One region of the Paenibacillus sp. FSL K6-1558 genome, then DNA from elsewhere that is predicted to be linked to it. Evidence: riboswitches for the same ligand, from Rfam matches in the RefSeq annotation. Region 1 holds a riboswitch; each other region holds the start of a gene.
The links. Region 1 has a riboswitch for S-adenosylmethionine ahead of MHI38_RS10880 (ATP-binding cassette domain-containing protein). Riboswitches for the same ligand answer to the same signal wherever they lie in the genome.

Region 1 (10,618 bases):
CGTGACTGAAGCCAAAATGAATAATACGTCCCCACTGCTTGCGGCGCATTTCCGGCAAAACAAGCTGATCCAGAATCATTGGCCCGAGCAGGTTGCCCTGCACTAACATCTGTACCTCTGCTTCGGAATAATCTGCGAACACCCGACGCTCTCGTACAAAAGGGCCGGCGTTATTCACCAGAATATCAATATTCCCCAACTGCGTTTGTACCGTATCAACGAGCGTATGAATCTCTTCTACTTTGGATATATCCGCCTGAACGGCAATGCAGCGCACCCCTTTGGCGATAATCTGAGCTTGCAACGATTCGGCTTCTGTTCTGCTATGCACATAATTAAGGGCAATGTGGCATCCCTGATCCGCCAGACTGAGGGCTGTCATTTTACCAAGACCTTTGGCACTTCCCGTTATGAGGGCAATCTTTCCCTTCACGTTCATCCCCCTCTTCAAAGAGCAGTCACTCATTCAGTATAAAAGATTTAGGCTTGCCTCACAACTTGCATGTGCTCACAATCTGTTCCAGTTATTTGAAGAATACAAATAAGTCCTGATTATCCAAATTTATCTTGATTACCTTACATACCTGTGATAATGTCTTAACGTCGTTTCTTATCTAAAAAACGCCATTATCATGTTCGAAAGGATCGTGTTCAATGAAGAAATGGTTCAAATTGAGTTCATTTAGACTCACAGTGCCATTAGTTCTAATGTATTCTATACTATTAGCGGATATCGGACCCGTCTCTGCTACCAATGAGCACATTACCTCATCATCCAATGAATACGAATGGGTGGATGGCCCGAATACCATATCTCTTGATGGCAAAGCCTCACTTGAGCTTCCAGCAAACTACTCATTTCTAGGTAAAACGGATACACAACGCTCCATGCTGGAACTTGGTAATCAGCCGAACGGGAATGAGATCGGAAGCCTGTACAGTAACGATCCCATGGGTTCATGGTCTGTCATATTCGAATACGTGCAGAGCGGGCATATTCATGACGATGACGAAAATCAATTGGATGCTCACGAGTTATTAAGTAACTATATGCGTTGGGAAGTTGAACATAACCGTAATGCAACAGAAGAAAACGAACTCCATGTAACAGGGTGGGAGGTTGCACCTGATTATAATCCTTCCAGTCATCAACTGATTTATGCACTCGGATTCAAAGATAGCTACGAACAAGCCTTGGTCAATTATAATGTTAATCTCTTAACACGCGAAGGTTATATCACGGCGATTCTTGTAACCGAAAAAGCGAATTTGGAGCAAAGTCGTGCTGCTTTTGAAGAAACGGTACTTGGGCATCTTACCGTGAATCCAGGATTCAGATATGAAGATTATAATGATAAAACCGACCAAACATCACGTCTTGGCCTGAACAGTCTCGTGCTGGGGGGAATTCCTTATACCGCGGAAGAGGAAAGTATTTGGAAATTTTTGAAGCATAGATGGTATTGGGGTCTGGGTTTATTCATATTGTTATTTGGCTGGGTCAGATACCAACAGAAAAGAGATGCACTCCATCAAGAGGAAACACAGTATCCGGTGACCCGGGAATATAACTATGAAGAACACGAGCAACAACATACTGCCGAACAGAATGAACTAACGTACTACCGCTCTTCGGATAAAAATTCAAAAACAGAGAATACATAATCATAAATCCAAGTTAACCAACACAGTTTACTAACAATAAGAAAAGGCCGCGCTCTCACATTAGAGAGCCGCGGCCTTTGTTGTAACACATATCAGCAATACCTACGCTGATCTCTCAGAGAACCTTAAAATGCAGGTTCAACTGCACCTTGGTAACGTTCTTTGATGAATTTTTTCACCGTTTCGGAGTGGAGAGCTTCTGCCAGTTTTTTGATAGCGTCGGCGTCTTTGTTATCTTCACGGGACACGAGAATGTTAGCATATGGATTGCCTTGCAAATCTTCGATCAACAATGCATCTTTAGATGGATTGAGGTTTGCTTCCAGCGCATAGTTTGCGTTGATAAATACCAGATCAGCTTCATCCAGCTGACGAGGCATCATAGCTGCATCCAGTTCAATGATTTCCAGGTTTTTCGGATTCGCCGTAATGTCCTGTTTAGTGGATGCAATGTTTGTATCATCTTTGAGGGTAATCAGCCCTTTTTTCGCAAGCAACAAGAGTGCACGTCCACCATTCGATGGGTCGTTTGGAATAGCCACTTTAGCGCCATCTTTCAGTTCATCCAGGGATTTAATCTTTTTGGAGTAACCACCGAAAGGCTCAACATGGACTGGAGTCACAGCAACAAGGTTGAATCCGCGCTCTTTGTTCTCTGTATCAAGGTAAGGCTGATGCTGGAAAAAGTTTGCGTCCAGTTTCTTATCTGCCAGCTGTTGGTTAGGTTGCACATAGTCGTTAAACGTCACCACTTGCAAACGAATGCCTTGTGCTTCAAGTTCAGGTTTGATGCTTTCCAGAATTTCAGCATGTGGTGTAGGCGAAGCACCGACTTTCAATTCAACGGTACGCGGAGCACCTGCTGCGTTATCCGCACCACTGTCGGATTTCTTGTTGTTGCCGCAAGCTGCGAGCACGGCAATCATCATCAAGCTGATTAAAATAATAGACCATTTTTTCATCTGTAAAAACCCCTTCGCATTTTTATTTTTCAATCTATCTGTTATTTCCGGGTGAAATAAATGACCAGACGATCGCCAATCATCTGCAAGAGCTGAACCAGTATAATCATGGATACAACAGAAATAATCATGATCTCATTCTGATATCGATAGTATCCATAGTTAATGGCCAGTGTACCCAGACCTCCACCGCCGACCATACCCGCCATGGCCGTATAGGACACCAACGTAACGATGGTAATTGTAATTCCGGCAAGCAAGCCAGGTAAAGCCTCAGGTAACAACACCCGTCTTACGATCTGAGCTGTAGATGCCCCCATTGCCTGAGCTGCTTCAATGACGCCGCGGTCCACTTCACGTAAAGTATTCTCCACCAGACGTGCAAAATACGGAGCAGCCGAGATAACCAGCGGTGGAATGACACCAAGCACACCTGTAGCGGTGCCCACCAGCGTACGCGTAAACGGAATAAGAGCAACAATTAATATGATGAAAGGTACCGAACGTAAAATATTAACAATAACTGATAATATGATGTAGGTTAGCTTTGAACTAGGTGAAGCCGATCTGCCTGTCATAAACAGAATGACACCAAGCGGCAAACCCAAGAGAACAGTAAACAAACCGGATACAGCAAGAATCTGCAATGTTTCAATGGAGGCCGTACCGACCTCTTCCCAGCGTACTTTGGAAAAATCCATTATCGGAGCACCTCCACATCAAGTCCTTCTGCGGTTAGTTCGGACAAGGTCTGCTCAATCGCAGCGGAGTCACCTTCAAAACGCACCGTCAGTTGACCATAAGGAACCTGCTTGATTGTAGAGATTGTACCTTGCAGAATAGCGAAATCCACACCTGTTTTACGAACTGTTCTCGACAGAATCGCCTCATAGGTTTTATCTCCAAGAAATGAGACCTTCACCAACTTGGAAGAAACACCTGTTGGCAACTCTGTCCCGGCATTTGCCATAACCGCTTCCTCCAGTGCCAGTCCACCTTCGCTGTCACGTGAGACAAAATCCCGCGTGATTGCATGTTGCGGTTTCAGGAACACTTCCGTTACTGGACCTTGCTCCACAATACCACCTTGATGAATAACAGCCACCCGATCGCAAATGTTCTGGATGACGTGCATTTCGTGAGTAATTAGCACAATCGTCAGATTATACTTTTCATTGATATCCAGCAATAACTTCAGAATCGAATTGGTGGTTTGCGGATCAAGTGCCGAGGTTGCCTCATCACAGAGAAGAACATTCGGATCACTTGCCAGAGCTCTCGCTATACCTACACGCTGCTTCTGTCCGCCAGACAGCTGTGCCGGATATTTGCTGCTATGTTGCTCCAGACCAACCAGAGCGAGCATTTCCTTCACCTTGCGATCAATCGCATCCTTAGGTGTGTTGACCAGTTTTAAAGGGAAAGCCACATTGTCGTATACCGTTGCAGAAGACAGCAGATTAAAATGCTGAAAGATCATACCAATCTTGCGTCTTTGCTGCTGTAGTTCACTTTTGCTGAGCTCAGTCAGGTTAATACCATCGACCCAAACCTCACCTTCTGTCGGGCGCTCAAGTAAATTGATACATCGAATCAATGTGCTTTTCCCTGCACCTGAGTGACCAATAACTCCAAAAATCTCACCCTTCTGAATCTTCAGATCAAGGTGTGACAACGCCGTCGTTGTTTTGGCACGTCTGCCATATGTTTTGGTTAATCCAACCAATTCGATCACTAATACTGCTCCTTCCCCATCACCTACATATATCTTTACCCGAAGGAAGGGAAAACTCCCCGTTCTACGCAAAAAAAGAGCCCTTTGCAGATACAAAGATGGCTCTTCACGTGAAATGACCTTCTCATCTGCCAAAATCATGTGCAACATGATTCTGTAGGAATTAGCACCTAACATCAACAAGGATAACCATTCATGTCATCATCGTTGATCGGTTGCCGGGCTTCATCGGGCCTGTCCCTCCGCCACTCTCGATAAGAGAAATATAAAGTTGTAGGTTTATATAGTTTCATGTAGTTCGTCATGTATAATGACCGAACTGCATCAAATGCTGTATTGAAGACACGATTCCATGTAAGATTCGATCTGGAACTCAGTATAATCAAAGTATTCCGATTTGTCAAATGGTATTATTTAAAATCATTGCTATACCTAATGTTTCAAAATCTGTTTACGCCAGATTCGATTGATGTATCGATAGGCCATATTCAGTGTTTCACAGACCATATCTACACCTTGCTGCATTTCGAGAAGATGCTGATCAAGATCCTCCAGCTTCACTTTGCCACGCAACGTCTGATGTAACTGCCACAAATCATCCTGCATTTCCGAATTCATGTAATGAATCTCCATATTACGCCGCTTTCGCAATCTGCTCATCGGTTCTCGGTACGCTTCCTTAATCTTAATTAATTGCTGCGCCAACTCATTATGATCCCGATAATATTCGAATTGCCTCAGAACGGTATAATAGGAGAAATGCACTTTGGTTTTGGATGTATTTAGTTGGAAAACTTCATTCAAGACCGTACCCAATTTGTCCAGAATCGCGAAGCACCGAATAAATGCATCTTTATAAAAATAAACGTACCGGGCATACTCAGATTTCTCAGCAGAACTCATATCGCGCGTTGAACCTGCAACTACTTTTTTACGAAAATGTACGGCTGCAAAATAACTTTGCTCCAGTTCATCCAACGAAGAGATTAGTCCCTGTGTCCATACATACAGCTTCCGATAATCATGGTTCGGATCATGATCCACATACATCTGTTTTTCAAAAGACTCCAGTGTAAACGCCATGGTATCCATGGCTTCTTTCAGTTTCCCTTGATTCACTCGTGGCTTTTCTCCCAGTAACGTACGTAGCATAGAAGACCTCCTCTTTCCACTGATGATGCAAAATATATATGTTTTCACAGCTGTTGAACAGCTGAAGATGAATTAAAGCGCTATGTGACGTTCGGTTAATCGTTACAACTTGATTTAGGTTGCCCTGCTACCTCCGACATCAAACAAAAGTCCACCTCTCCAATGATCTACATCACCGGATGGTGGACTTTCCAACATGGCCCAGCGCAGCTTCAGGACAATGTAATAAACTTACTTTTTTAAAACACAAAATTCATAAGCTGTTTAGAAACGGTTCACCGGGCGGTGCAGCTTGTACACAAGGAAGCTCATATAGGTCAAGATACCGAACAGTATAGCGATATCCAGCATATGTGCCAGCGCCACAAACATGTAAACTTCCGGGCGATTAATCGTCCACATCATGAACATACCGATAACCACTTGCAACAGAATTAAAACGACGGATAACACACCGAGTGTCCGTAGCTCGCGGTTGTCCGGGTGTTTACGGTAAGCAAAATGTCCTAGGATCGCGATTACTATCACGAGTGACACAGCTGCCAGACGATGGGCAAAGGCCACAGCTACCCCGCCAGAAAGTTCAGGCACAATCTGCCCATTACATAGCGGGAATCCGGAACACCCGCCAGCCGAATTCGTATGGCTTACAAATGCGCCTGTGTACACGACCAGGTACGTATAGATGGTTGAAAACCAGACCAGGTTACGAAATCCCTTACTAACGCGAGGATACTGGTTCAGACGTTCCAAACCGCCATATCTCGCCTCTTGCCTAATCCCGAGAGCCATCATCAATGAACTGGCAAAAGCAATGAGTGCGAACCCAAAGTGTAGCGCCATGACCGCGGAAGATTGCGAGAACACAACGGCGAAAGCGCCCATAATTCCCTGAATAATCACAAATAAAAGGGTTAGAAACGAGAACAATTGCAAATCACGACGCTGCTTGCCAAAACGTAAGAAGGCAACAAAAGATGCGATGGACAACAGCCCTGCCAATGCACTGACAGCACGGTGGGAGTATTCAATCAGAGAGGCAACAGTATGTGCTGGTACAAGCTTACCGTTACATAAAGGCCACTGTGTTCCGCAGCCAAGGCCCGATTCGGTTTTCGTCACGATCCCGCCGCCAAAGGTAGCCAGGAACATAACAAGACAGGTTAATACGGTTAACCATTTAAACAATGTTAAGTGCTTCAATTTTTTCTCACCCGCTGTTGGTTTAAGATGGCGAAGAAGTTCTTCGCTTGATAATCAATGCCGATTCAGTATTGTTGCTAGTGTTGTTTCCATAAGAAGGCTCATTACAGCACTTGTTTTGTACTTTGACACTAATTTCACAACTAAATCCATTATACCGGATAAAAGCATCATTGACGCCGCGCTTTGTGACAAAATGTTAACGTCTATTAAAAATTTGACCAGCAGGTCATTATATTTCGAATTTATGTATGTAGGCCCCTACCCATCTCGGTAGCCTTAAGCTACTCACCTCAAGCCAAATAAAAACAAGGCAGTCTTAAGCCTGAAGACGGCTCAACCGACAGCCTTGTATTTGCATACCTATCTTACAGTCTACCCTGTCTTGAAGACATTCATTCCCTGCGATGCACTTAGGCCTTACTTGTGAATGGTATTGTAGACCTCAACCGCACGATCCAAAAACTGCTCAATCTCTTCTCTCGACTTACGCAGCTTGTTCACATAGCGCACCAGTTCACGTCCGTCCGTGTAGGCTACAAAACTTGGAATACCCAAAATATTTTGCTCCTGACTTACTGTACCCACCTGATCAACATCCACCTCAATCAGGGTCAAGTCACGTGAATACTTCGTTTCCACCTCAGGCATAAACGGATCGATGTATTTGCAATCCCCGCACCAGTCTGCCTTAAATACGGCCACTGTCAAACGTGGAGATTGAATCGCCACATCAAATTCCGGCTTGGATGTAATCTGTTCCATTGTCACATCTCCCTTTCTGTACCTCGTCTCCCTCTAAGTGAAGCAAATTGGTGATTGGAAGTCAAATGTTCAGCGCATACTTAGAATAACCACAAGTCCTGGCATATCAAACACAGATATTCATGAAAGGATGTTCCATTCATGACTTCCACCAGAAATGACTCTTCGGAAAATCAGCATTCAGGCTCCATTGTACAGATCATTCGCTCCATTCCCGGAGCAGCTCTGGAAGTATGGCGAGGTAAACAAGCCGCCTGGCATGCGTCTGCAAGGCTTAGACATCCTTTGCGTGACCTGAATTGGAACGCAGATACAGCTGCCGCTCTGCAAGCTGAGGTGGAGAAGTTAATTCCTACAACAGGCAAGCCATCTCCTGCACGCAACAATCAGGCACAACGTGCGCTGGTGTGCGAAGAGGATTGCATCATTCTCGAAGAGATCAAAACCTTAACGCAGCAGCAGAATCGCAGTAATGTGACTCGAACCGCCGCTTATCTGGAATGCTACGAGCAGTATCCCGAGCTACATTGGGCGCTATTGGCGCATATGGTATCCCGCAACGGCGGATATCATATGACCGACCTGCACAGTGACCTAATGCATAATCTGCAAAATCAGAAGGATCGTGAGCATATGTATCGCTTGCTGGAGCGGTGCAATGCCCTTATTTTTCAGGATGCCTATCCTCAATTGCAGTTGTATATCCACAGTCGGCGGCTTGGACGAAGCTGCTTCCATCTGTTGTCTCATTTTCATGTATCGTCGTTTATGACCCCGTTCTGGGAGCGATTTTGGCTCGAACGTTGCAGTTCCATACTGAGTGTGGCCTTAATTATTAATGAGCAGAACTATATCGAGAGCCGGGTAGTGCAACATCCTTATTTTCAAAAAGTAGTACTCTCCAAACCTGCTTTTCATCTGCACAATCTGGCCGGGCTGAACCACATCGTTTTCCCTCTTGCACAAGGAGGCGGGCTCGCCGGGCGGGTCATTGAGCATTTTGGCAAATTGAATGAACGTATCCAGTTCGGCAAAGGGCTGTATGCCCTGTTATTTGGTGTAGAGCAAGTGCTTCAGCAGGTGCTGGACTTCGCGCGAACAATACCTCATCGTGGCTCACGAGCCGAATATTGGCCAGGCCTGTTTACCAAGCACCATGAAGGGCCAACAGACCATACTCTGTACACGGATGCTTTATTGAATGAGGAATGGCTGCCGGAAGGTCAACGTCTATATTCTCCTGAGTTGCTCGCCGTGTGGGAGGACACACCATATGAACCGATTACAAGACATGACTGGCTGGAAACACGGGATTGCCTCGGATACCTCACTGCGCCACGCAGACCTTGGCTGTTTGAGATGAGTCATGAGCATCGGTATGGCATGTTAAAAACAGCACTCGCTCATGATGTACAAGTTCTTACTCACTAATTGGCAGGGGAAAAACGGTGTCCCGATACGGCTTTAACAGGATCGTAACGTCACTAAAGTAGATTGAGCAGATTCTGCTGTGTAAGGCCAAAGTAGGAATAACGTTCACCTTCACGGAAACCAGCCTCTTATGCAATAACAATAAAAAAGCGCGGTCTGCTACAAGTGCAGACCGCGCTTTTTTACCTAAATTTATCCTCGTTGTCCGGCGCCGCGTTGCAGACGCATAAGCGGACGGAGAATTTTTTGCAGAATTCGCGGATAACTAGCCAGCTCGTCCTTACGCAAGACACGAAGAACCACCATCAGCACGAGATATACCACAACGACCAGCACACCCACGACCATGCAGGTTAACAGGAAAGATACCCGTGCAGGCAGGAACGCACCAAAGATCTGGTTTCCACTCCAATTGGCCGCAAAACCGACAGCTGCCGCGAGAAACACCGTAATGATAAATCCAATCCAGCGATCCCCCATAATTGAAAAATCAACGATTTTACGTAACACACGCAGATTCAGATATGTGATGACGAGGAAACATAGCGCTGTTGCAATGATGATCCCGTAAATACCGAAGATCGGCGCCAGGATAAGACTCGCAATCAGCTTCACGATAATTCCTGCCGCTACACTAATCATCGTGATTCGTGGTTTCCCAACCCCGAGCAACATGGAGTTCGTTGTCATCATTGTAATCTGGAAAATAGTGCCGAACGTAAGCAATGCAATAATCGGCGTGCCATCTGGAGTTGTGAAGAGCAATCCGTTTACCGAATAAGCCGCCGCACACAGGGTAATCACAATCGGCATTCCCGTCAGAATGGAAATACGTAGCGCCAGCGTTACCTGATTTTTCAGATGTAGCTCATCTTTGCGGGCAAAAGCCGCCGAAATGACAGGCACAAGGGACTGACTGAGCGCTATGGCGAGAATAGGCGGAATACCGGCTATACTCTGGGCTTTGGCACCCAGAATTGCCAGTACGCCTGTAGCTTCTTCCAGACCGATCCGTCCACTAAGCAGGGGAACGACGAGGGAAGAGTCGATAAAGTTGATTGCCGGAACAGCAAGTGAAGACAACACAATCGGAATTGAAAGTTTGAAAATATCAGTGTAAATTCCGCGCATCGGCAATTGCTCTGCACGCTCATAATGTAGCTGTGCCGCACGGTCACTTTTGCGTAGCTTTAATGTGAAGTACAGCATCACCGCAAATGCACCGATACTACCGAACACCCCACCGAAGGATGCCCCGGCTGCAATCGTCTGATCATCGTAATTCCATTGCAACATCACATAGGCCACAATAATCGCTACACCTACACGCGCAAACTGCTCCACGATCTGCGAGATACCGCCTGCAGTCATATTGCCGCGTCCCTGGAAATAACCACGCATCATTGCGATCGCCGGGAAGAGTAACAGGGCCGGAGCAAGCGCCCGGATGGCACTCACGGATTCCGGTACTTTGGAAATATGGGTGGCATAAAATGGCGCTGCGAACCATAACAGAACAGACATGACCACACCGGCCACGGCCGCAAAGATCAAGGCTGCACGGTATATCTGCTGTGCTTCGCCCGCGCGTCCGAGCGCGTAGCGTTCCGAGACCATTTTACTCAGCGTACTCGGTATGCCCGCCGTTGCGACAGTTAACAGCATTAAATACACCGTATTGGAGATCGTGAACGATGCGTTACCA
Region 2 (10,618 bases), 260 kb from region 1:
GTAATTAAATGCAACACTTTATTGACTATGGGACGGATTGTGGGGGATTTGGATGTCTTTATTGGAGACGGGGCGGCAAGATCAGGTGACGGACGATTTAGTGGTCAAGGCGATGGAGAAAAGTTTGGCGATTATTCGCTTCGACTTAAACCGTAGGGTTACATACGTGAATGATGTATTTGCTTCAAGAATGGGGTATACCAAGGAAGAGATGTATGGAATGCAACATCGGCAACTATGCTTTGCAACATTTACAGATAGTCCGGCATATGAGGAGTTCTGGAGAAGTATTTTGGCCGGGAACAGCTTTCAGGACAAGATTGAGCGTATGGATGCCAAAGGCCAATCGGTATGGCTCGAAGCTACATACATGCCCGTGTTTGATGCGTCGAATCAGAAGGTGCTTGGCGTTTGCAAGATGGCTACGGATATTACGAATCGCCAAAATAACATTACAGCCGTTGTTCAGGAATTGAAGACGCTATCTCAAGAGCTGAATGAGCAGGCAGGGGCAGGGATTGGCCGAAGCCATGAATTAATGTCCAGCGTTTCTTACATCTCGGAAGTATCTGCAGCTAACCAATCTACGCTAACCCATCTGCAAGAACAGGCTGGCTCCATTCAAGGCGTGGTGCGAACGATTCGGGAAATCTCTTCTCAGACACAATTACTCGCGCTCAATGCAGCGATTGAGGCTGCACATGCAGGAGAGTTCGGCCGAGGATTCGATATTGTGGCGAAAGAAGTGCGCAAGCTGTCAGCCATGGTGGAGAATTCAATTAATGAGATTCGAGACAGTGTAACAGGCATCACCAAAGAGATTACCAATATTACCAATGGTACGAAAAAGGTAGAGGACTACGTGCAACAGAGTCACGAAAGAATTGAGATTGCGTTAAATGATTTCAAAACGATCGCGGCCGCGGCCACTTTACTGGATGATAAGGCACAGCATGTGACTCGAATTGTGTAAGCGAAAAATAAATACGGTATGAATTCCAGAACGATTCTGTGCTCATGGCAGGGTCGTTTTTTTGCTGTGTGGATCATATTCCTCGGAAATCAAAAGTGGTCGTTAACCATCAGGCAAGAAAGTGTTCTATTGCATATCCTGCCAAAATCACGGAATTTTTATGGGTAAACAGGACACAATAAGCCGGGAATACCTGTGGTTTGATTTTACAGAGAAGGGAGGATGGATGGAGGATGTGGTCAACGATCTTATCTTATGTACCGAAATGGACCATCTGGGCACAGGCACTCATGGTGTTTATTGTACCGATTATGATATATTTCACGACCAACTGGTTCCATACGGCAATCAAGCGGGGCAGCTTCTCTCGCAAAAATAAAATGACTCTTTCGCCGAAAGATATTTCACCAGCGGAAGCGGGCATCGGGCCAGGCACAGAAACGGGGCACTATGCCAACATTAAGTTAACCGGAATATACATGACAGATCTGATAACGGTTCGAGAGACGTTTGGCAAAAATGCAGATGTACATATTCGAGAGTTCACCATTCGAGGAACGAACACGAGAGCGGCGATCATGTATACCGAAGGACTTACGGATACAGATCTGATCGACCAATATTTAATTGAACCTTTGATGATTAAGGGAATACCTGAACTCAAACAGGAAAGCTTCCTTCATCCTGAACAAGCAGACTTCCTGTCCACGTATCTGAAAACTCAGATTCTTCCCGTCAGCGAGGTTCAGGAGACAGAGTCTCTACAGAAGCTTGCAAAAAGTGTATTAACGGGCAAAAATGCCTTGCTAGTAGATGGCATGCCGGGAGCCATGTTGATCGGAACGTCCAGATTAAAGACGCGCGGGGTGGATGAACCTTTATCGGAAGGTCTGCTACGCGGACCCCGTATCGGTTTTACAGAGGAGCTTAGTGATAACACGGGCATTTTACGACGTTATGGAAGCGATCAGAGTTTGTTTATCGAAAAGCTTGAAGTGGGCAGCCGGATCAAAAAAGACTTGGCTATTGCTTATATTCAGGATATTGCCGACCCTAAACTCGTAACCGAGGTTATGAAACGGGTGAAAAGTATTGATATGGACATGATGCTGGAGTCCGGTTATGTAGAACAACTGATTGAAGACGATGTCTTGAGTCCTTTCCAGCAAATTCTGAATACGGAAAGACCTGACCGCGTTATTGGTGCTTTGTTGGAAGGACGAGTCGCTATTTTGCTGGACGGAACTCCGTTTGTTCTGGTCGTGCCGGTTACCTTCAGCATGCTGCTCCAATCTCCAGAAGACTACTATGAACGCTGGATTCCAAGTACGTTCCTTCGAATCCTACGGTTTATGGCGGCTATGTTAGCCTTGCTTGCTCCGGCGCTTTATATCTCTTTCATTTCGTTCCATCCAGGTCTGATTCCAACGAAACTGGTATTAACGATTATTGAAACCCGTTCGGGAGTACCCTTTCCTTCCATTATCGAGGCTTTAATTATGGAGCTGTCCATTGAGATTCTAAGAGAGGCCGGAATTCGTTTGCCCAAACCTATCGGACCTGCAATGGGAATCGTTGGTGGTCTGATCATCGGTCAGGCAGCAGTACAGGCAGGTATTATAAGCCAATTTCTAGTTATTGTTGTAGCGGTCACAGCGATTTCGTCCTTCACCATTCCAGTGTATAGTGCGGGATTAACGCTCCGTTTGCTCCGTTTTGCCGCTATGTTTAGTGCCGCTGTAATGGGATTATATGGCGTGGTTATGTTCTTCTTGCTGATGTGCACACATCTGGCTCGGCTCTCCAGCTTCGGGGTGCCTTATATTGCACCAGCGGTTCCGTACCACTTGAGTGATTGGAAGGATTTTGTCATCCGTGCCCCGCTGAATATGATGAGAAGACGTCCAGACATGATGAATCCGACCGATGAAGATCGCAAGAAATAACGTTGATCGAAGTGAAGTTTCGTACCAAACAGTGCTGTACTGTTCAGTTTAGCCTCGTATAATCCGCAGATGGTCTGGAGGTGCTAAGAAGTGAATGACTCCCAAGTAAAAATAAGCACGACACAAGCCGTGGTCATTATCGTCAATTACATGCTGGGTGCAGGCATATTAACATTGCCTAGGACAACAAGCAAAGCGGTTGGTACACCGGACGTCTGGATTTCGATTATCCTATCCGGGTTGATTATCACGGGTGTAGGAATTATTCTGGTGACTTTGTGTCGACGATTCCCGGAAAAGACCGTTTTCCAATTCACCCGTGAGATTACGGGACGTTGGGTTGCTTACATACTCGGCTGTGCCAACATTCTTTATTTTATGGTGATTGCCGCCTTCGAAATTCGGGTGATGGCTGACGTGACCGGAATGTATTTGCTGGAGCGTACACCTACCTGGGCCATAGTGATGGTGTTTATGTGGATTGGAATCTATCTTATTTCCGGAGGACTTCCAGTTATCGTGCGTGTGTTTGAGGTCATTTTGCCGATTACCTTGGTCATCTTTGTGATGGAAATATTGCTGAGTAACCAACTGTTTGAAATCAGTAATCTGAGACCGGTTCTCGGAGAAGGGATTTTACCTGTGATCAAAGGGTTGAAGCCTTCCTTGTTATCATACACAGGTTATGAAGTAATGCTCGTCATTACAGCTTATATGCAAAATCCCCAAAAAAGCAATAAGGCGATGACTTGGGGGCTGGGCATATCTACGGCGATTTATTTGATCACGGTCGTTATGGTCGTTGGCAGTTTGTCCCTGGATGGAATTAAAACGAGAACTTGGCCAACGCTCGATCTGGTTCGAAGTTTTGAGATTCAGGGTTTGATATTTGAGCGCTTTGAATCGTTATTGCTGGTCATCTGGATTTTGCAGATATTCTCTACATTTGCGATCACTCATTATTGCGCTTCTGTGGGGATTCGTGATCTGTTTAAAGCGAAAAAGATGCGGACCATTATGTACTGCCTTCTACCGTTTATTTATTTGGCAGCCATGATTCCCAAAAATGTATATGAAACATTTGCACTAGGTGACATGTTGGGTAACGTGTCTGTCGTTTTGTTTGCCATTATGCCTCTGATACTGCTGTTGCTGAGCATTATTCGTAAAAAAGGAGGTAAACACGCATGATTCCACTTCGTTTGTGGCTACGTATGATCTGTGCGTTACTGATTCTTAGCCTCATCTCGGGATGCTGGAGCAGCCGGGAAATTGAAGATTTGAGTCTGTATGTGGGTCTCGGCATTGATGTTGGTCAGGAAACGCAATTTGAGAAAAATATATCAGCCCAAGGAGGGCATTATCCCAAAGAAGATAACGTTACGGCAACCGTGCAGATTGCCCCTGGGAAATCGAGCGGCCAGCAGAGCGAGCAGGGGGGGTCACCTTCATCTGGTAAATCCTCTTACTCTAATGAACAGCTAACAGGAGATTCCATGCTCCAGATTTTTCGCCAATTTGCTTTACGCCGAGATCGTCCGCTCATTGGGCATCATCTGAAAGTGATCGTCATTTCCAAAGATATTGCTAAAAAATATGGATTACAACAGTTGCTTGATTTTGTGCTACGGGATAACGATATTCGCCCCAATTGCCTTGTACTAATCAGCCATCACCGTGCGGTGGATGTGCTTACTTCGAGAGACCCTTCCCGGATTCCGGCCTTTTATCTTACGGGAATCACAAATAATTCGTATATATCCAATAAAATAATGGAACCTGTTTCGCTTGCCAAACTGGATGCAGAGATGCAGTCTGGGTCTAGCTTTTTGCTTCAAAACGTGTTGAATGCATATGGCGAGGATAAATTTTCAGGGGGCAGCATCTTTAAAGCTAAAACAACGAAATTTATCGGGGAGCTCAGCCAAACCGACCTGGAAGCATTATCTTGGATTAAGCCTGAGGAAAAGGCGGGCGGGGTCATCAAAACATATAGTAAGGAAGGCTTCACGGTTCTTTATGAGATCAAGAAAAAGACTATAAAAATCATTCCGAAGGTAAGTCACGGCGACATTTCATTTCACGTTAAGGCAGAGTCCGAAGGCTGGTTGATGGAGGATTGGCGTTCCCCTGAAAAAGAAGAGAAGGGAGCCTATCTGAAGGAACTGGAGAAGGATTTTGCTAAAATCGTAGATCAACAGATCGATCAAATGCTCTATAAACTCCAGCATACGTATAAAGCTGACGTTGCCGGTTTTCGGGACAGCATTCGCATCCATTATCCAAAAACGTGGAAAAAGGTAAAAGATAACTGGGATGAAGTGTTTGCGACAGTACCTATTACCTATGAGATTAAAACGAGTATTATAAATCCGGGTTCCTCTACAGAGTAGCTCTATACTCCCGTTCGCAAAAACTTTATGTGTTAATTTCAGCACAAGAATATGGAAAGCTCTGCTTGGGTCGGTTATCGTGTTTATTTAAATGTTGACACATCAGGCAGCAGTCGATATAGTTATACAAAATCATTTTCTTATCCAGAGAGGTGGAGGGACTGGCCCTTAGAAACCTCAGCAACAGATCTGAAGGATACTGTGCTAATTCCAGCGGGTGAAAGCCTGATAGATAGGAGCGTTTGTTTTTATTTGTCAGTTACGGCGCACTCTTCAGGAAAGAGTGGGTCTTTTTTGTTTGTTCTGGATGAAGAAGCAGGGAGCAGGTTATATGGAGAACAGCAACGAAAAGGGTCAATTTCAGCGGAAAATGCAAACGAGGCATGTGGTCATGCTCTCTCTTGGCGGCGTCATCGGAACAGGCCTTTTCCTTAGCTCAGGGTATACCATTCAACAAGCCGGACCACTGGGTACGATTCTTTCTTATCTGATTGGCGCTTTGGTAGTGTACCTGGTGATGCTCTGTCTTGGTGAACTGTCTGTTCATATGCCGGAGACAGGTGCATTTCATAGTTATGCGGCTAAATACATTGGACCAGCGACAGGTTACACGGTGGCCTGGCTGTACTGGCTTACTTGGACTGTAGCACTTGGATCAGAATTTACAGCAGCGGGATTGCTTATGCAACGCTGGTTTCCGTCTGTGAACGTCTGGATTTGGAGCGCACTGTTTGCTCTGATGATCTTCCTGTTTAATGCGTTCACCGTAAAACTGTTTGCCGAATCCGAATTTTGGTTCTCTTTGGTGAAGGTGATGACGATTGTCATTTTTATCATTCTTGGAGGTGCCGCCATGTTTGGTATCATTCCGATGGCAAATGCTGAACCGGCTCCGTTCTTTTCCAACATTACAGCGTCTGGGTGGTTCCCATACGGGGCAACTGCGATCCTGATGACGATGCTGGCGGTCAATTTTGCCTTTTCGGGTACGGAACTGATTGGTATTGCCGCAGGCGAAACGGAAAATCCGGAAAAAACCATTCCGAAGGCCATTCACACCACGCTGTGGCGTTTGATTATTTTCTTTATCGGCACGATCGTTATTCTGTCTGCTTTGTTGCCGATGTCAGATGCGAGCGTGCTGGAGAGTCCGTTCGTTGCTGTCATGGAGCGGATCGGTGTTCCATATGCAGCCGACATCATGAACTTTGTTATTTTAACGGCGATTCTATCCGCAGCGAATTCGGGGTTATATGCTTCATCACGGATGCTCTGGTCATTGGCGGATAAAAAAACCATCTCTCCATGGTTTGCCCGTTTGACCAAACGCGGTGTGCCGTTCAATGCACTTGTGCTTAGTATGGCCGGTGGTGCACTGGCTTTACTGTCCAGCATCATTGCGCCGGGAACTGTCTATATTACGCTTGTTTCAATCTCAGGTCTTGCTGTGGTAGTTGTCTGGATGAGCATCAGCGTGTCTCAATACATGTTCCGTAGACAGTATCTGCGGGAAGGACATGACGTGAAAGACCTGGTTTACCGAACGCCGCTGTATCCATTTGTGCCTATCGTTTCATTTGTATTGTGCCTCGCATCCTGCATAGGTATCGCTTTTGACCCAACACAGCGGATTGCTTTATACTGTGGTATTCCATTCATTATTTTGTGTTATATCATGTATTATTGGACGGATCGTACGAAGAAGAAAAGAGGGCTGACTTCATGACACAACGTGAGCAAACGAATGATATAAATGTGGTTCAACGTATTCTGGACGAGTATCCAATCATGATTCTGGATGGTGCACTGGCAACGGAACTGGAACAGCATGGCTGTGATCTGGATGACCCGCTCTGGTCTGCACGAGTGTTGCTGGAGAACCCGGATGTTATCGTGAACGTGCATGCTGATTATTTCCGAGCAGGGGCAGATTGTGCAATTACCTCCAGTTATCAGGCAACAGTGGAGGGTTTCCGCAAGCGTGGAATCGGAGAAGAGGCTGCCCTGGATCTGATTCGAAAAACAGTGGAACTGGCGGCGAAGGCCAGAGATGATGTATGGGCAGAAGTGCAGGCAAGTGGAGCAGGCGATGCAGGTGAACGTCGTCCGCGACCTGTCGTTGCTGGCTCTGTCGGCCCATACGGTGCCTATCTGGCAGATGGTTCCGAATATGTGGGACATTACGGCGTATCAGATAAGACACTGGCTGCATTTCACCGACCTCGTATGGCTGCGCTGATTGAAGCAGGAGCTGACGTACTAGCATTCGAGACGATTCCTTCGTTGCAGGAAGCTCGTGTTCTTGTAGAATTGCTTAAGGAATTTCCAAATGCTCAAGCGTGGATTTCGTTTTCATTAAAAGATGGGACAAGCATCAGCGAGGGAACATCACTTGAGGTATGCGCACAGACATTTGGCTCTGAACCGCAGATTACGGCAGTCGGCCTGAACTGTGCTCCGATGGAAGTGGTCACGGAAGCCATTGGTATCCTGCGCCAAGCTTGCGATAAACCAATCATCGTGTACCCGAATTCAGGTGAAACCTACGATGCCGAGACCAAAACATGGAGTGGCCAAGGTTCCTGCGGCAGCATGAAGGACGCATCAGAACAATGGGTTGCCGCTGGTGCTCAGATTATTGGCGGATGCTGCCGGACAACACCGCATCAGATCAGCGAGCTGGCAAAGAAGTGGCGTAGTTAGTAGACCGAATTTTTTTTATAGAACAAACCTGAATAAGAACATAAAAATATATATAAACCTAAAAAACTTATATAATCTCCAACAGCCCTTACCTTTTTTTAATAGGTAAGGGCTATTTTCAGGTTCTTTTTAGGTTATTCAATAACTAACATACGTGGTGATGCCTTGCGAATTTCCCGGGATGCCAGCCAGCATCCGATTGCTGCTGCCAATATACTCAAACAGGCGAATAGCAGAATGCCCCATCCATTCAGAACCAAGGGAAGGTGTACGATTCCATATCCTGAGAGGACTTGTTCAAGTAGCCGGGGAAGAAGGTATACACCCGCAATAACACCAAACATCGAACCAATCAGGGATAACGATGCGATACCAAACGTGAGAGATGAACGAATACTACTGGATGTCATACCTATTGATTTGTAGATGCCATACGTCTTGTTTTCTTTGCGAATACTGATCCGGCAGGTACTGAAGATGATCATAAAGGTAACGGTGATGAACAGTAGACCAATCAGAGCCATTGGATATATAAGAATGTTTGCCGCTTCTGCAAAAACGGAATCCAGCAGCGTTTTTTGCGTGACGATGGAAGCAGAGTCTCTGAACCGCTCATTCAGTTGGGCTGCAATTGCCCCTGCTTGTGATGGGTCGGTGACATTAATAAAGGCAACATCTACATCACTGTAACTTGGATTTACGTTCTTAACCGCCTGAACGGTGATTCTCCCGGATACCGACATGTTTGCGATTGCTTGATAGATACCCGAAATGATGAATGTGCGCTTCTCTCCTTCAACGTAAAGATCGATAAGGTCTCCCAAATCCTTGTTTAACATCTTGGCCACACTGACTCCGATTGAAATTTCATTCTCGCGTTCAGGGTTATTTCCTCTTAACGTCTCGAATCCGGAGTCCTTATAGCTCCCGTCCAATACACCCAAATAAAGACTGATCGATGGACGGGTTGTATGGTTTTCCAAAACTTCGGAGGGAATTACGCCGGTAAGGTTTCCCTGCCAGCCCACATTTTTGATGCGGTGATCTTCTTCCAGTACACGTTGAAGTGCTGCTTTTGGAAATGTCGTTTTGTCTACGACCACAGCAGCAATGTTGGCATTGTCATACCCCCATTGGGCTGCCGTCTGATTGATTCCGATGATGCTGGTCAGAACAACATATCCGAAGACAAGAACGGAAGCGGCTACTGATGTCAGAAGGAGCATTAAGACGGAACTTTTGCTATTTTTGATCAAACTACGTAAACCGATGACCCAAGAAACAGGCAGCTTTCCAAATGAAGCGATATGTGCTAGTGGTGAATTCATTCGTTGCACCATGCGTACATTGTCGCTCTCTGACATACCGTAACGAATGGCCTGAACAGGCTCGATCTTACGAGCTTTTTTGGCATATAACACGACAAATGCAATAACCAAGACGAGTAACAGCAGCCCTACAACAATAGCAGCTCCAATGCCCTCAATTGCAAGATCACCCTGGTCAGTCCGCAGGGATGATACGGAGATGTTGATGATGAATTTGGAGACGAATACGCTTAGTACCACCCCAGGAAGAACGGCGATGATGGACAACAGAGCATATTGAATAACGTAGGTAGCAATGGTTGCTCGGGAGGTCAATCCAAGCGACTTAAGGATACCTATCGTTTTGTAGTTGGACAGAATGGCATCGGATATGGTGAAGCCAATCGTAATGAGGGCAATCATCATCATGACGGTCCCTAAGAATATCATAATGAAACCGATGATCTGGTTGATGATTAGATAGAAGGATGAGATACTTTCGAATTCCATTTTGGTTTCCAGAAATGGAGCACCCATCTCGCTTGTATAGCGGTCCCAGTAGCTGGGGCTCGTACTGTAATCATCAAAATGTATGCCCATCATGTGATGTTCTTTGACTGCAAGCGTGCTGAAATCATGTTGATAATCGCCAGGGTTCATCCAGATTCTTGCCGTATTGCTGAACGGTGCTCCGTAAGGAACATCTACAACAACCGCTGATACGGTGAGACTTAGCGTAGAAGGTCCCGTTCTGAATTGAACGACATCACCGACATTAATGTTATAACTGTAGGCCATCGAAGTAGGAATCCATACATTTCCTTGTGCGGGAGACGGGCTTTCTTTACCGGATGCAAATACGAGTTGATCTACATTCCATGGAGGTGGAGGGGTGTTCATCATATACAGATAAATGTTGGGGATATCCACATTATCCAAGGTCATGCCTGACAACGTACGGTAAGTAAGCAAAGGCGAGACCTGAACACCGTTCTGAGCGGCCCACCAGTCATACACCGTTTGGGGATCATTTAGATCTTTTTCGAATGTCAACATCTGATGCGATCCGTTTGTTCGGCTATGCATTTCCTTGAACTGATGACCTGTGTTCGCCAAAATGATAACGGAAGTGCACACGAGAAGGGTGGAAAGTAATATAAGCAGGGTAATAAACAGGTTTTGGATTTTATTTTGAGTGAGATAAGAAAAACTCAGCTTCAGGATGGCAGCCATAAATTACTCCTTCCCCGATACAAAAGCGAAGACAATGGACTCCCGCTCCGGAATTTGATGCTC
Region 3 (10,618 bases), 3.2 Mb from region 1:
GGGTCGAGAGAAGTCCACAGCTGACCGATTTACGGTAGGCTCCACCGTAGAGATGAATTACAGATATACGAACGCAGCCGGTCAGGAAATTCCGTGGCAGGAGGTGGTCACAGCTGTGGGGGCTGGCCCGCGTCTGGTGAAGGATGGCAAGGTATCGGTAAATCCGGCAAGTGAGGGGTTCAAAGATCCCAAAATTCTGAATGCATCCGGAGCGAGAAGCGGAATTGCGATTATGGCCGACGGTTCGGTGATGCTTGCTACCGTTTCTGGTGCTACAATAAAAGAATGGGCAGCTGTGATGCAAAAGCTGGGAGCTAAACAGGCGATGAACTTGGATGGCGGTGCATCCTCTGGGATGTATGCAGGTGGCAAAATGCTGACTTCTCCAGGGCGGCTGTTAAGTAATACATTAGTATTTGGTGGTTCTGTTCGATAAAAAGTAATCATGGAGGTATGATGTGGCATGACACCTGTACCCGATTCGATAACAGAAGAGGCAAGCACGGCAGTTCTGGCGATTAATATAGGGCAACCTAAGCCATTGCCTGGCCAGAAAAATGAAGTGTTGAGTGGTATTGTGAAACATCCTGTCTCCGCCCCGGTTTTCCTGTCATTCACTGGAATGACAGGGGATGCTCAAGCGGATCTGGTGCACCACGGTGGTCCAGATAAAGCTGTTTGTGTATACGATCATAGTCGCTATTCTGCGATTGAGCGTCTGATGGAGCGTAAGCTGGAGTGGGGGGCATTCGGAGAGAATCTGACCGTTACAGGATGCGCTGAGGAAGAGGTTCGCATTGGTGATGTATTTGAACTCGGTGATGCGCAGGTGCAAGTCAGTCAGCCGAGACAACCATGTTTCAAGCTGGGGATAAGATATGATTACAAGGAGTTGCCTGTATATTTTCAGGAAAGCGGGCATACCGGTTTTTATTTTCGAGTATTGCAAGAGGGAGAAGTTGGCCCTGCATCACGTTTCAGAAGAGTTCGAACAGATACTTCATACATGACGATTCTTGAAGCTAACCGGATCATGCATCAGGGGAAACAGGACGTGGAAGGGATGCAGGCTCTACTCTCTATTCCTGTGCTCTCGGATAGTTGGAAACAGACATTGCTTAAACGGTTGAACAAGCTTGAGCGTAACTGAGCCCTGCTGAATAGTCCGAACCGCTATATGGATACGGCAGTGTTCCTATTACAAACCAACGTAGGAGTGAGATCAACATGACAGTTTTAGGTGCGATTGAAGCAGGCGGAACCAAATTTGTATGTGGCCTTGGTACAGAACACGGAGAGGTCCTGGAACGAGTTAGTTTCCCTACAACCACGCCGGAAGAAACGATGGCTCAGGTCATCTCTTTTTTTGAGGGCAAAGGTATTGAAGCAATGGGGGTAGGTTCTTTCGGGCCAATTGATCCCATTGAAGGAAGTCCAACCTATGGTTATATTACGACAACACCGAAGCCGCATTGGGGACAGTACAACATGATTGGCAAACTCAAAGAACACTTTGATGTACCGATGACGTTTGACACCGATGTGAATGGAGCAGCTTTGGGTGAAGCCACTTGGGGAGCTGCGCAGGGGCTGGATAGCTGTCTGTATATTACGGTAGGTACAGGCATCGGTGCAGGAGCTGTCGTTGGCGGAAAAATGGTGCACGGACTGTCTCATCCCGAGATGGGCCATATTATCGTGCGGAGACATCCCGAAGATTCATATGCAGGATTTTGCCCATACCATGGAGACTGTCTGGAAGGGCTTGCGGCGGGGCCGGCCCTGAACAAGCGCTGGGAACAACCTGCTTATGAATTGCCAGCAGATCACAAAGCCTGGGAGATTGAAGCGCATTATCTTGCACATGCTCTAATGAATTATGTGCTGATTCTTTCGCCTCAGAAAATAGTGATGGGCGGAGGTGTGATGAAGCAGGAGCACCTATTCCCGATGGTTCGTAGCAAACTACAGGAATTGCTGGCAGGCTATGTGCAGCATCCGTCACTTCATGCTGGAATTGAGGCGTATGTTGTTCCACCAGGTCTGGGAGATAATGCTGGCTTGTGTGGTTCGCTGGCACTGGCGAAACTGGCCTTGTCAAATAAACGCATTTAGGGATTGACGAAATTTACCAGTATGGTATGATGTGAGCAACAGCATAGTACGGTTAATGAGGAAGCACCTCTCTTGCAGCGATCTGCGGGAGAGGTGCTTTTTTGTGTTGTCTGGAGACAGAGACAGAGAATACCTTCGTTAATCGAACAGGCTGTATCGTCCAAAGGAGGGAACAAGTAATGGAAGTCATTTTCATGAACAAATTATCCAGAGTGTTTGATCAGCATGAACAGATTGCCCAGTTATGGATTGGCGAGGAGGAGAATACTTGGCACTTGGGATGGAGTCGTTATGAAGCAGGGGATCGGGAAGATACGATCTGGTATGAAGGTCATTCGTGGGAAGAGCTGATGCACATATATCGTCATCAACTTGCCATGCAGATGAGCGAAGGGTATCGTCCATTGATGCATGGGTTGTACAATGAGAATGAGGATCTGAAGCTACGTAGTTATGCAGGCCAGCGTCTGCATTGTTTTAGTGAATTATACGGAAATGAACAATTGTATGAGGATTTATGCACATGGCGCAGGCAAAAAGCGGCTTCGGATCGGAAGGCTCCTTATTTTATAGCGACGAATCGTTTGTTGCGGCTGATCAGTGCGTTTGTTCCACATACGATGGATGAGCTGATGCAACTGCCGGGTGTTGGTGAGAGCAAAGCAGCAGAATATGGGCTGGAATGGCTTGAAATGATGAGTGGAATCGAACAATCGAGACCTTTTCCGTTAGACTGGGTGTACATCGTATTGCAAGAAGAAGAGTACGAAAGTTGGTTATATAAGCAGAAAGAGCAGAAGTACAAGCAGGAACTGGATAAATTCATTACGCGTAAGCACGTGCTGGAAGGCATGAAAGAGGGACAAACCTTAGAAGAGATCGTGAATCGATCTGGTCTATCCCGGCGTGAATTAATCGAACTGCTCGAAACATTGGATCTGGAAGGGTATGACACGGATTCATTGCTGGATGTAGAACTGGCCGTTATGCCTGAGACTGAACAAGAGGCGGTATGGAACGCATATGAGGAGTTAGGAGATACATTTCTGAAGCCTGTGTTACATAAAGTTTACGGAGGAGAGCGCCCTGAAGGAGGAAGCTTGGAGCAAGTGTATGAACGGTTACGGATGATTCGCATCCGTTTTCGGAGACATACTGAAACAGAGCGTAATGTTGGTTAGCTAAAATACGCCGTGAGGCGGTGATATTAAAAAAGACGAAGTCGTCCCTGTGAAGGAGCGCTTCGTCTTATTCTTTAAATGGTATGATATAGCGGATAGAGCGGTCGTTTCAGATCCAGTCTTTTTTACGGAAAATAAAGAACATCGTCAGGCCGAGTGTAATCATCAGGCCGATAACAGCATAATACCCGTATTTCCAGTGTAATTCGGGCATGTTGTCAAAGTTCATTCCATAAATACCGGTGATAACGGTCAGAGGCATGAACACGGTGGTGATGGCGGTAAACACACGCATGATCTCATTCGCGCGGTTAGCGATACTGGACTGGTAGGCTTCTCGCAAGTTGCCCATCAGATCGCGGTACGTTTCAAAGGTTTCCGATATTTTTACGGCGTTCTCGTAAATGTCGCTGAAATATTTTTGCAGCTGATCATCAATGAGACGCAGATCTTTTTTGTTGAGTGTATTGATGACCTCCTTTTGAGGTCCCAGTACTTTCTTAAGCCACAAAATCTCGCTTCGCAGACCGATAATCTCATTCAGATGTGACTTTTTGGTATGCATCAGAATGTCTTCCTCAAGTTTCTCAATTCGCGCTTCAATTCGATCACCAACGGTGAAGTAATTGTCCACAATCAAGTCAACAAGCAAGTAGAGGAGACGATCTGGACTGCTGATTTCCTGTTCCCAGAGAATCGGCTTCAATGTACGTAGTTCGCTGATCTTTTGTTTGGTAACCGTAATGATAAAATGTCTACCGAGAAAGAGATTGACTGCACGCAGGAAGATCTCTTCATCATCGAAACGAATGCTATTAATCACGATAAAATAATGGTTCTCATAAATTTCAATCTTCGGACGCTGTTCTTCATCACTCAAGCAATCCTCAACAGCCAGATCATGCATGGAGAACAGCGGCTGAAGTACAGCCAAATCGTCCACGTCCGCATCAATCCAGTAGAATCCTTCTGCTGGTGGAGTCAGCGCTTGCTGAATGTCATCCACCGGGATAAATACACCGTTGTTAACCAACCGGATTTTCATGTTATCTACTCCTTCTGCACCCGCCGTCTTGGCGGATTTCATCGTTAATATGGGCGCAAAAGAACAGATCAGCCGGTCGGCAGCGGAGCCTGTTATCAGGACTGTACTGCGTTGTCAATCTATAATCAAACGGAAGAAACGTCCCGCTGCCGACATGCTGATGTCAATTCTCTATGCAGTTGTTCGGAATTCGACTGCCAGTTGGGCCTCGGGTCGCCATCCATTTAATATGTCACCTCTCACATAAGGGCTTATAAACACTTGTCTAGTATACCGCTGGTCTAGGGTGCTTTCAAGCGCAAAAATGTGTCTATTTCACGCTCTGAGGCAGTGTATGACAACGGATGATGAACGGTTCCGAGTTTAGGTTCAAAACCAATCAACTGGTTCTTGACGTGAGGGCAGTAATGTTTTAAAGTAAAAGTTAATATATCTGAATTAAAATTGAATACAGCGAAATCTTATCAAGAGTAGGTGGAGGGACCAGCCCGATGAAACCCGGCAACCGGCGATATAACGCACGGTGCTAATTCTTGCAGCGACCAAGCATCCTTGTGATGCTGTTGTAACTGAGAGATGAGAGAGGCGCATATCTGTTTACATATGACCTTTCTCGGAATCCGAGAGAGGTCTTTGTCATATGCAGAGCTTCTCAGAGCGTGATTTTCGCACCAGATGCGACCCATGAAAAAGGAGGAGTCAACTCACTATGCCAATTAAAATTCCAGACACATTACCAGCCAAAGAAGTGCTTGAGAGCGAGAATATTTTCGTCATGGACGAATCATCTGCATACAAGCAGGATATTCGTCCACTCCGGATCGCCATACTGAATCTGATGCCTACGAAGGAAACGACGGAAACGCAATTGCTTCGTCTGGTAGGTAATACACCGATTCAAGTGGATGTTGTGCTGGTACACCCCAAATCCCACACTTCCAAGAACACATCTCAAGAATACCTGGATCTGTTTTATAAAACATTTGATGAGATCCAGCATCGCCGTTTTGACGGGATGATCATTACCGGTGCACCGGTAGAGCAAATGGATTTTGAGGACGTGAATTATTGGGAAGAGATTCAGGAAATCTTTGAATGGACCAAAACGAATGTAACTTCGACGATGCATATATGTTGGGCTTCTCAAGCAGGTCTATACCACCATTTTGATGTACCCAAAGTTCCGCTGGATGAAAAGTGTTTTGGCGTATTCCCGCATACGATCAACAAACCTCATGTTCCGATACTGCGTGGATTTGATGAAGTGTTCAACGTTCCACACTCCCGTCACACGGAGGTAAGACGTGAGGATATTGAGAAAAATGATAAACTCGAAATTTTGGCAGAGTCCGAAGAAGCAGGAGTATTCCTGGTTGCCACCAAGGACGGGAAGCAAATTTTTGCCACAGGACATGCCGAGTATGATCCGTTTTCATTGAAATGGGAATATGACCGCGATGTTGCCAAGGGATTGGACATCGCGCTGCCGAAGTACTACTATCCAAAGGACGATCCTTCTCGGATACCTCCGGCTACATGGCGTGCACACGCTAACTTATTATTCTCTAACTGGCTCAATTACTATGTGTATCAGGAAACCCCTTACGATATTGGCCCACAAATCTAATCCAGATTACAGGAGGATGCAGTAATGGAAGATAACAAGTTGAAAATTGAAAGCCGTTTAGCTCAAATTGGGTCCATCAATGAACCCGTAACAGGTGCTGTTAACTTTCCGATCTATCAATCCACTGCGTTTCGTCACCCGAAGCTGGGACAAAGCACGGGGTTTGATTACATCCGTACAACAAACCCAACGCGCAAAGTGTTAGAGGAAGCAGCAGCTGCTCTAGAGTCCGGTGATGCAGGTTTTGCTTGTAGCTCGGGCATGGCAGCACTGCAAACGATCTTTGCGATGTTCGGCCAAGGGGATCACCTGATCGTTTCTCTTGACCTGTATGGCGGTACATATCGCCTGTTGGAACGGATTTTATCCCGGTTCGGTGTAACCGCAAGTTATGTAGATACGAACGATCTGGAAGCATTAGAGAACATCCGTCAGCCGAATACGAAGGCTGTTTTCATCGAGACACCAACTAATCCGCTCATGATGATTACGGACATTCAAGCTGTTGCTTCTTGGGCGAAAAAACACAATCTATTAACCATTGTAGATAATACGCTACTGACTCCATTCTTCCAGCGTCCGATTGAACTTGGCGCCGATATTATTATCCATAGTGCGACTAAATATCTGGGTGGACATAATGATGTGCTCGCTGGATTGATCATCACCAAAGGTGAGGCCTTGTCTGCCGAGATGGCGTTCCTTCATAATTCTATTGGAGCTGTGTTATCACCGAGTGATTCATATCAATTGATGAAAGGTATGAAAACACTGGCTCTTCGCATGGAGCGTCATGAATATAACGCACTTACCATTGCGAAGTTCCTCTTGGAACATCCGGCTGTAGCTGAAGTATTCCATCCTGGTTTGTCCGATCACCCTGGATATGAAGTTCAGCGTAAGCAGTCTTCCGGCAATACAGGCATTTTTTCGTTTAAAGTGAAGGATGCACGCTATGTTGAGCCATTGCTGCGTCATATCCAATTAATTGCATTTGCAGAAAGTCTCGGTGGTGTAGAATCACTCATGACGTATCCTGCGGTGCAAACCCATGCGGATATTCCGCTTGAAATTCGTGACGCTGTAGGTGTGGACGATCGTCTGCTTCGCTTCTCGGTAGGCATCGAACATGCAGAAGATTTGATCGCGGATCTGAATGAAGCATTGCTGGCAGCACAGAAGGAAGTTGAAGGAGGCGTAACCTCATGAGTGAATCGAGTAACCATAAGCCCAGTACGTCGGAGCTGAAGTTTGACACCAAGCTGCTTCACTTTGGAGATGAAATTGATAAAACAACAGGTGCCTCAAGTGTACCGATTTATCAAGCTTCCACGTTCCATCACTTTGATATCTTTAATCCGCCGCAACATGATTATAGCCGTTCAGGTAATCCGACTCGCCAGGCTCTGGAAGATTACATCGTGTTGCTTGAGGGCGGGGTACGCGGATTTGCATACTCGTCAGGGATGTCTGCAATCTCCAGTGTGTTCATGATGTTCTCCGCAGGGGATCATATCATCGTAACGGAAGATGTATACGGTGGGACATATCGTCTACTCACAACGATACTAAGTCGGATGCAGATTGAGACTACTTTTGTTGACATGACCGACATTGAACAAGTCAAAGCAGCAATCAAGCCTAACACGAAGGCCGTATACATGGAAACACCATCCAATCCGACCTTGAAGATTACGGATATTGCCGCAGTGACGTCCTGGTCCAAGGAGCATGATCTGATTACCATTCTGGATAATACGTTTATGACACCGTACTATCAGCGTCCTATTGAGCTCGGCGTAGATATCGTTGTACATAGTGCTACGAAGTTTCTCGGTGGTCACAGTGATGTGCTGGCTGGTCTGGCTGTTGCGCGTACAGACGAGCTGGGCAGACAATTGAAACAGTTGCAAAACGGACTAGGTACCGTTCTCGGAGCTCAGGAATCTTGGCTTCTGATGCGCGGGATGAAGACCCTGGGTGCGCGGATGGCTCACAGTGAACAGAGTACTGCCAAACTGGCCGCATGGCTCAAAGGGCGTCAGGATATAACAGCTGTGTATTACCCTGGACTTGAGGATCATCCGGGCCGTGAAGCGCATGAGCGTCAGTCGACAGGTTACGGAGCCGTAGTATCGTTTGACGTCGGTTCAGGTGATCGTGCAAAAGCTGTCCTGAATCAGGTGAAACTACCCATTGTAGCTGTAAGTCTGGGAGCAGTGGAGAGCATTCTTTCATACCCAACGATGATGTCTCATGCAGCTATGCCTGCGGAAGTTCGACATGAGCGTGGAATTACCGATGGGTTGCTGCGTTTCTCTGTAGGGCTTGAGGATATTGATGATCTGATTGCTGATCTCGAGCAAGCGTTGCAAGCCACGCAATAAATTGAACGACTAAATAGGTGCACTGTAAAATCGGATGCAGCTAGCATTCAAACGGTTTTCATATGTCAAAATTTTAACTTATTTTATAAGCACCTTTTCATAAGGTGCTTTTTTTCACATGTAACCTGTGTTACGATATGTAGAGTACAAAAATGCGATATTACAGCCACGACTTGCTTTTTGCTAACAAGCCGGGAGTGATCGTCGTATTATTTTCTCTTTACGAGGGAGGCTTTTTTACGATGAGTACGGTAGACCGTATCTTAGATAAAGCCCTTCGGGGCGAACGTTTAGACTTGGAAGACACAATTCAGTTATTTGAATCAGACGAAGTGGACAAAATCGGGGCAGCTGCCAATGTAATCATGAAACGTATGCACCCTGAACCATACAGAACATTTGTTATTGGGCGTAACGTCAATTACACGAATGTGTGCGACGTATACTGCCGTTTTTGTGCTTTTTACCGCAGACCTGGTTCAGAAGAAGGTTATGTGCTTCCGGATGAAGTGATTTTCCAGAAAATCAAGGAAACTGAAGATGTCAACGGAACCGAAATTCTGATGCAAGGTGGAACGAATCCAAATCTGCCTTTCAGCTATTATACGGACTTGTTGAAAGCGATCAAGGAACGTTTCCCGAATATTACGATGCACTCTTTCTCACCAGCTGAGATTATGAAAATGGTTGAAGTATCCGATGGTCTTACGCTGGAAGAGGTAGTGCGTGCCATTCACGAGGCGGGACTTGACTCCTTGCCAGGTGGCGGAGCCGAGATTCTTGATGACCGTACACGCCGCAAAATCAGCCGTCTGAAAGGTTCATGGCGCGACTGGATGGATGTGATGCAGACTGCTCACCGAATCGGTATGAATACAACCGCTACGATGGTTATTGGTCTGGGTGAATCCATGGAAGAGCGTGCGCTGCATCTGATGCGTGTACGTGAAGCGCAGGATGAGTGTATTGCCAATAAGTATGATTCTGAAGGCTTCCTCGCTTTTATTCCGTGGACATTCCAGCCAGATAATACGAACCTTAAGCTGGAGCGTCAGACTCCACAGGAGTACCTGAAAACGGTAGCGATTAGCCGTCTGGTGTTAGATAACATTAAAAACATCCAATCTTCCTGGGTCACAATGGGACCTGAAATCGGTAAGAAATCACTCGAATTCGGCTGTAATGACTTCGGCAGCACGATGATTGAAGAGAATGTTGTATCCTCCGCAGGAGCAACATACAAAGTGAACATTGAATCCATTCTGCGTCTGATTCGGGAGTCTGGTTATATTCCGGCACAGCGCAACACCCGTTATGATATTCTGCGTATGTTTGATGAAGAAAGCATTGTGCCTAAAGATTTCGTAATGCAGAACTAATCCCTACATTTATAGAAAAGCAATATGGTTTTTAATTTATGTCACATCATGTGAAGTAAATAGAAACTCGTTCCGCTTAAAAGGGCCAAAGTAGGTTAAACCTGCTTTGGCCCTTTTCGTTGTGCGTACCTGATTCAGGTACAGTTCTCCTTTTATCCAGGAATCGAGATCATTAAACAGTACATATTACGCATTTGACGATATGTTATATAGATTTTTAACTGATACAATGGAGGGACAGTTGTGTAGTCAAACCTGCTGGGAGGAACGAATCGATGAAAACAAGAAAATTGGGAAAGACAGCATTAGACGTACCTGTTTTGAGCTTTGGCGCATCATCACTGGGCTCTGTATTTCGTGATATTGACCGGGATGAAGGGATTCGTACCGTTCATGCAGCGATCGATGCAGGTATGAATTATATAGACGTGTCGCCGTACTACGGTTTAACCAAGGCGGAGACGGTACTCGGTGAAGCAATCCATAGTTTGCCGCGTAGCTCTTATACGTTATCAACCAAAGCTGGACGGTATGGTGAGAACGAGTTTGATTTTTCTCGCAAGCGTATTTTGGAGAGTGTACAAGAGAGTCTGGCAAGGTTGCATACGGATTATCTTGATATTTTATTTTTACATGATATCGAGTTTGTGGCTCCTGAGATCATCATTGAAGAAGCTTTTCCAACATTGTTAGAACTGAAAGAGAAAGGCGTGATTCGTTACGCCGGAATCTGCGGTTTGCCGTTACCTTTATTCGAAAAAATGTTGCCGCAGCTTGATGCGGATGCCATTATCTCCTATTGTCATTATGCTCTAAATGATACGTCATTGTTATCGCTACTGCCGTTACTCGAGGAAAAAGGAGTTGGACTTGTAAACGCTTCC

Region 2: it holds a riboswitch for S-adenosylmethionine, as region 1 does, so the genes downstream of both, mmuP (S-methylmethionine permease) here and MHI38_RS10880 (ATP-binding cassette domain-containing protein) in region 1, are expected to answer to the same signal.
Region 3: it holds a riboswitch for S-adenosylmethionine, as region 1 does, so the genes downstream of both, metA (homoserine O-acetyltransferase MetA) here and MHI38_RS10880 (ATP-binding cassette domain-containing protein) in region 1, are expected to answer to the same signal.

What each region holds. Positions count from the first base shown of each region.
Region 1 is NZ_JBBOCV010000001.1:2,519,797-2,530,414, forward strand. It holds gene MHI38_RS10860 (SDR family oxidoreductase) at 1-433, opposite strand, end outside; gene MHI38_RS10865 (DUF2167 domain-containing protein) at 709-1,665, shown strand; gene MHI38_RS10870 (MetQ/NlpA family ABC transporter substrate-binding protein) at 1,791-2,627, opposite strand; gene MHI38_RS10875 (methionine ABC transporter permease) at 2,669-3,328, opposite strand; gene MHI38_RS10880 (ATP-binding cassette domain-containing protein) at 3,328-4,362, opposite strand; SAM riboswitch class I at 4,484-4,623, opposite strand; gene MHI38_RS10885 (Cthe_2314 family HEPN domain-containing protein) at 4,795-5,514, opposite strand; gene MHI38_RS10890 (COX15/CtaA family protein) at 5,779-6,717, opposite strand; gene MHI38_RS10895 (thioredoxin family protein) at 7,138-7,482, opposite strand; gene MHI38_RS10900 (DUF2515 family protein) at 7,624-8,913, shown strand; gene MHI38_RS10905 (putative polysaccharide biosynthesis protein) at 9,106-10,618, opposite strand, start outside.
Region 2 is NZ_JBBOCV010000001.1:2,780,396-2,791,013, reverse strand. It holds gene MHI38_RS12160 (methyl-accepting chemotaxis protein) at 53-973, shown strand; gene MHI38_RS12155 (spore germination protein) at 1,207-2,919, shown strand; gene MHI38_RS12150 (GerAB/ArcD/ProY family transporter) at 3,010-4,110, shown strand; gene MHI38_RS12145 (Ger(x)C family spore germination protein) at 4,107-5,312, shown strand; SAM riboswitch class I at 5,450-5,551, shown strand; gene mmuP (S-methylmethionine permease) at 5,644-7,038, shown strand; gene mmuM (homocysteine S-methyltransferase) at 7,035-8,015, shown strand; gene MHI38_RS12130 (ABC transporter permease) at 8,150-10,555, opposite strand; gene MHI38_RS12125 (ABC transporter ATP-binding protein) at 10,559-10,618, opposite strand, start outside.
Region 3 is NZ_JBBOCV010000001.1:5,754,105-5,764,722, forward strand. It holds gene MHI38_RS25065 (phosphodiester glycosidase family protein) at 1-436, shown strand, start outside; gene MHI38_RS25070 (MOSC domain-containing protein) at 464-1,150, shown strand; gene MHI38_RS25075 (ROK family protein) at 1,228-2,115, shown strand; gene MHI38_RS25080 (HRDC domain-containing protein) at 2,295-3,296, shown strand; gene corA (magnesium/cobalt transporter CorA) at 3,406-4,341, opposite strand; SAM riboswitch class I at 4,800-4,924, shown strand; gene metA (homoserine O-acetyltransferase MetA) at 5,051-5,968, shown strand; gene MHI38_RS25095 (aminotransferase class I/II-fold pyridoxal phosphate-dependent enzyme) at 5,993-7,177, shown strand; gene MHI38_RS25100 (trans-sulfuration enzyme family protein) at 7,174-8,355, shown strand; gene mqnC (cyclic dehypoxanthinyl futalosine synthase) at 8,598-9,734, shown strand; gene MHI38_RS25110 (aldo/keto reductase) at 10,010-10,618, shown strand, end outside.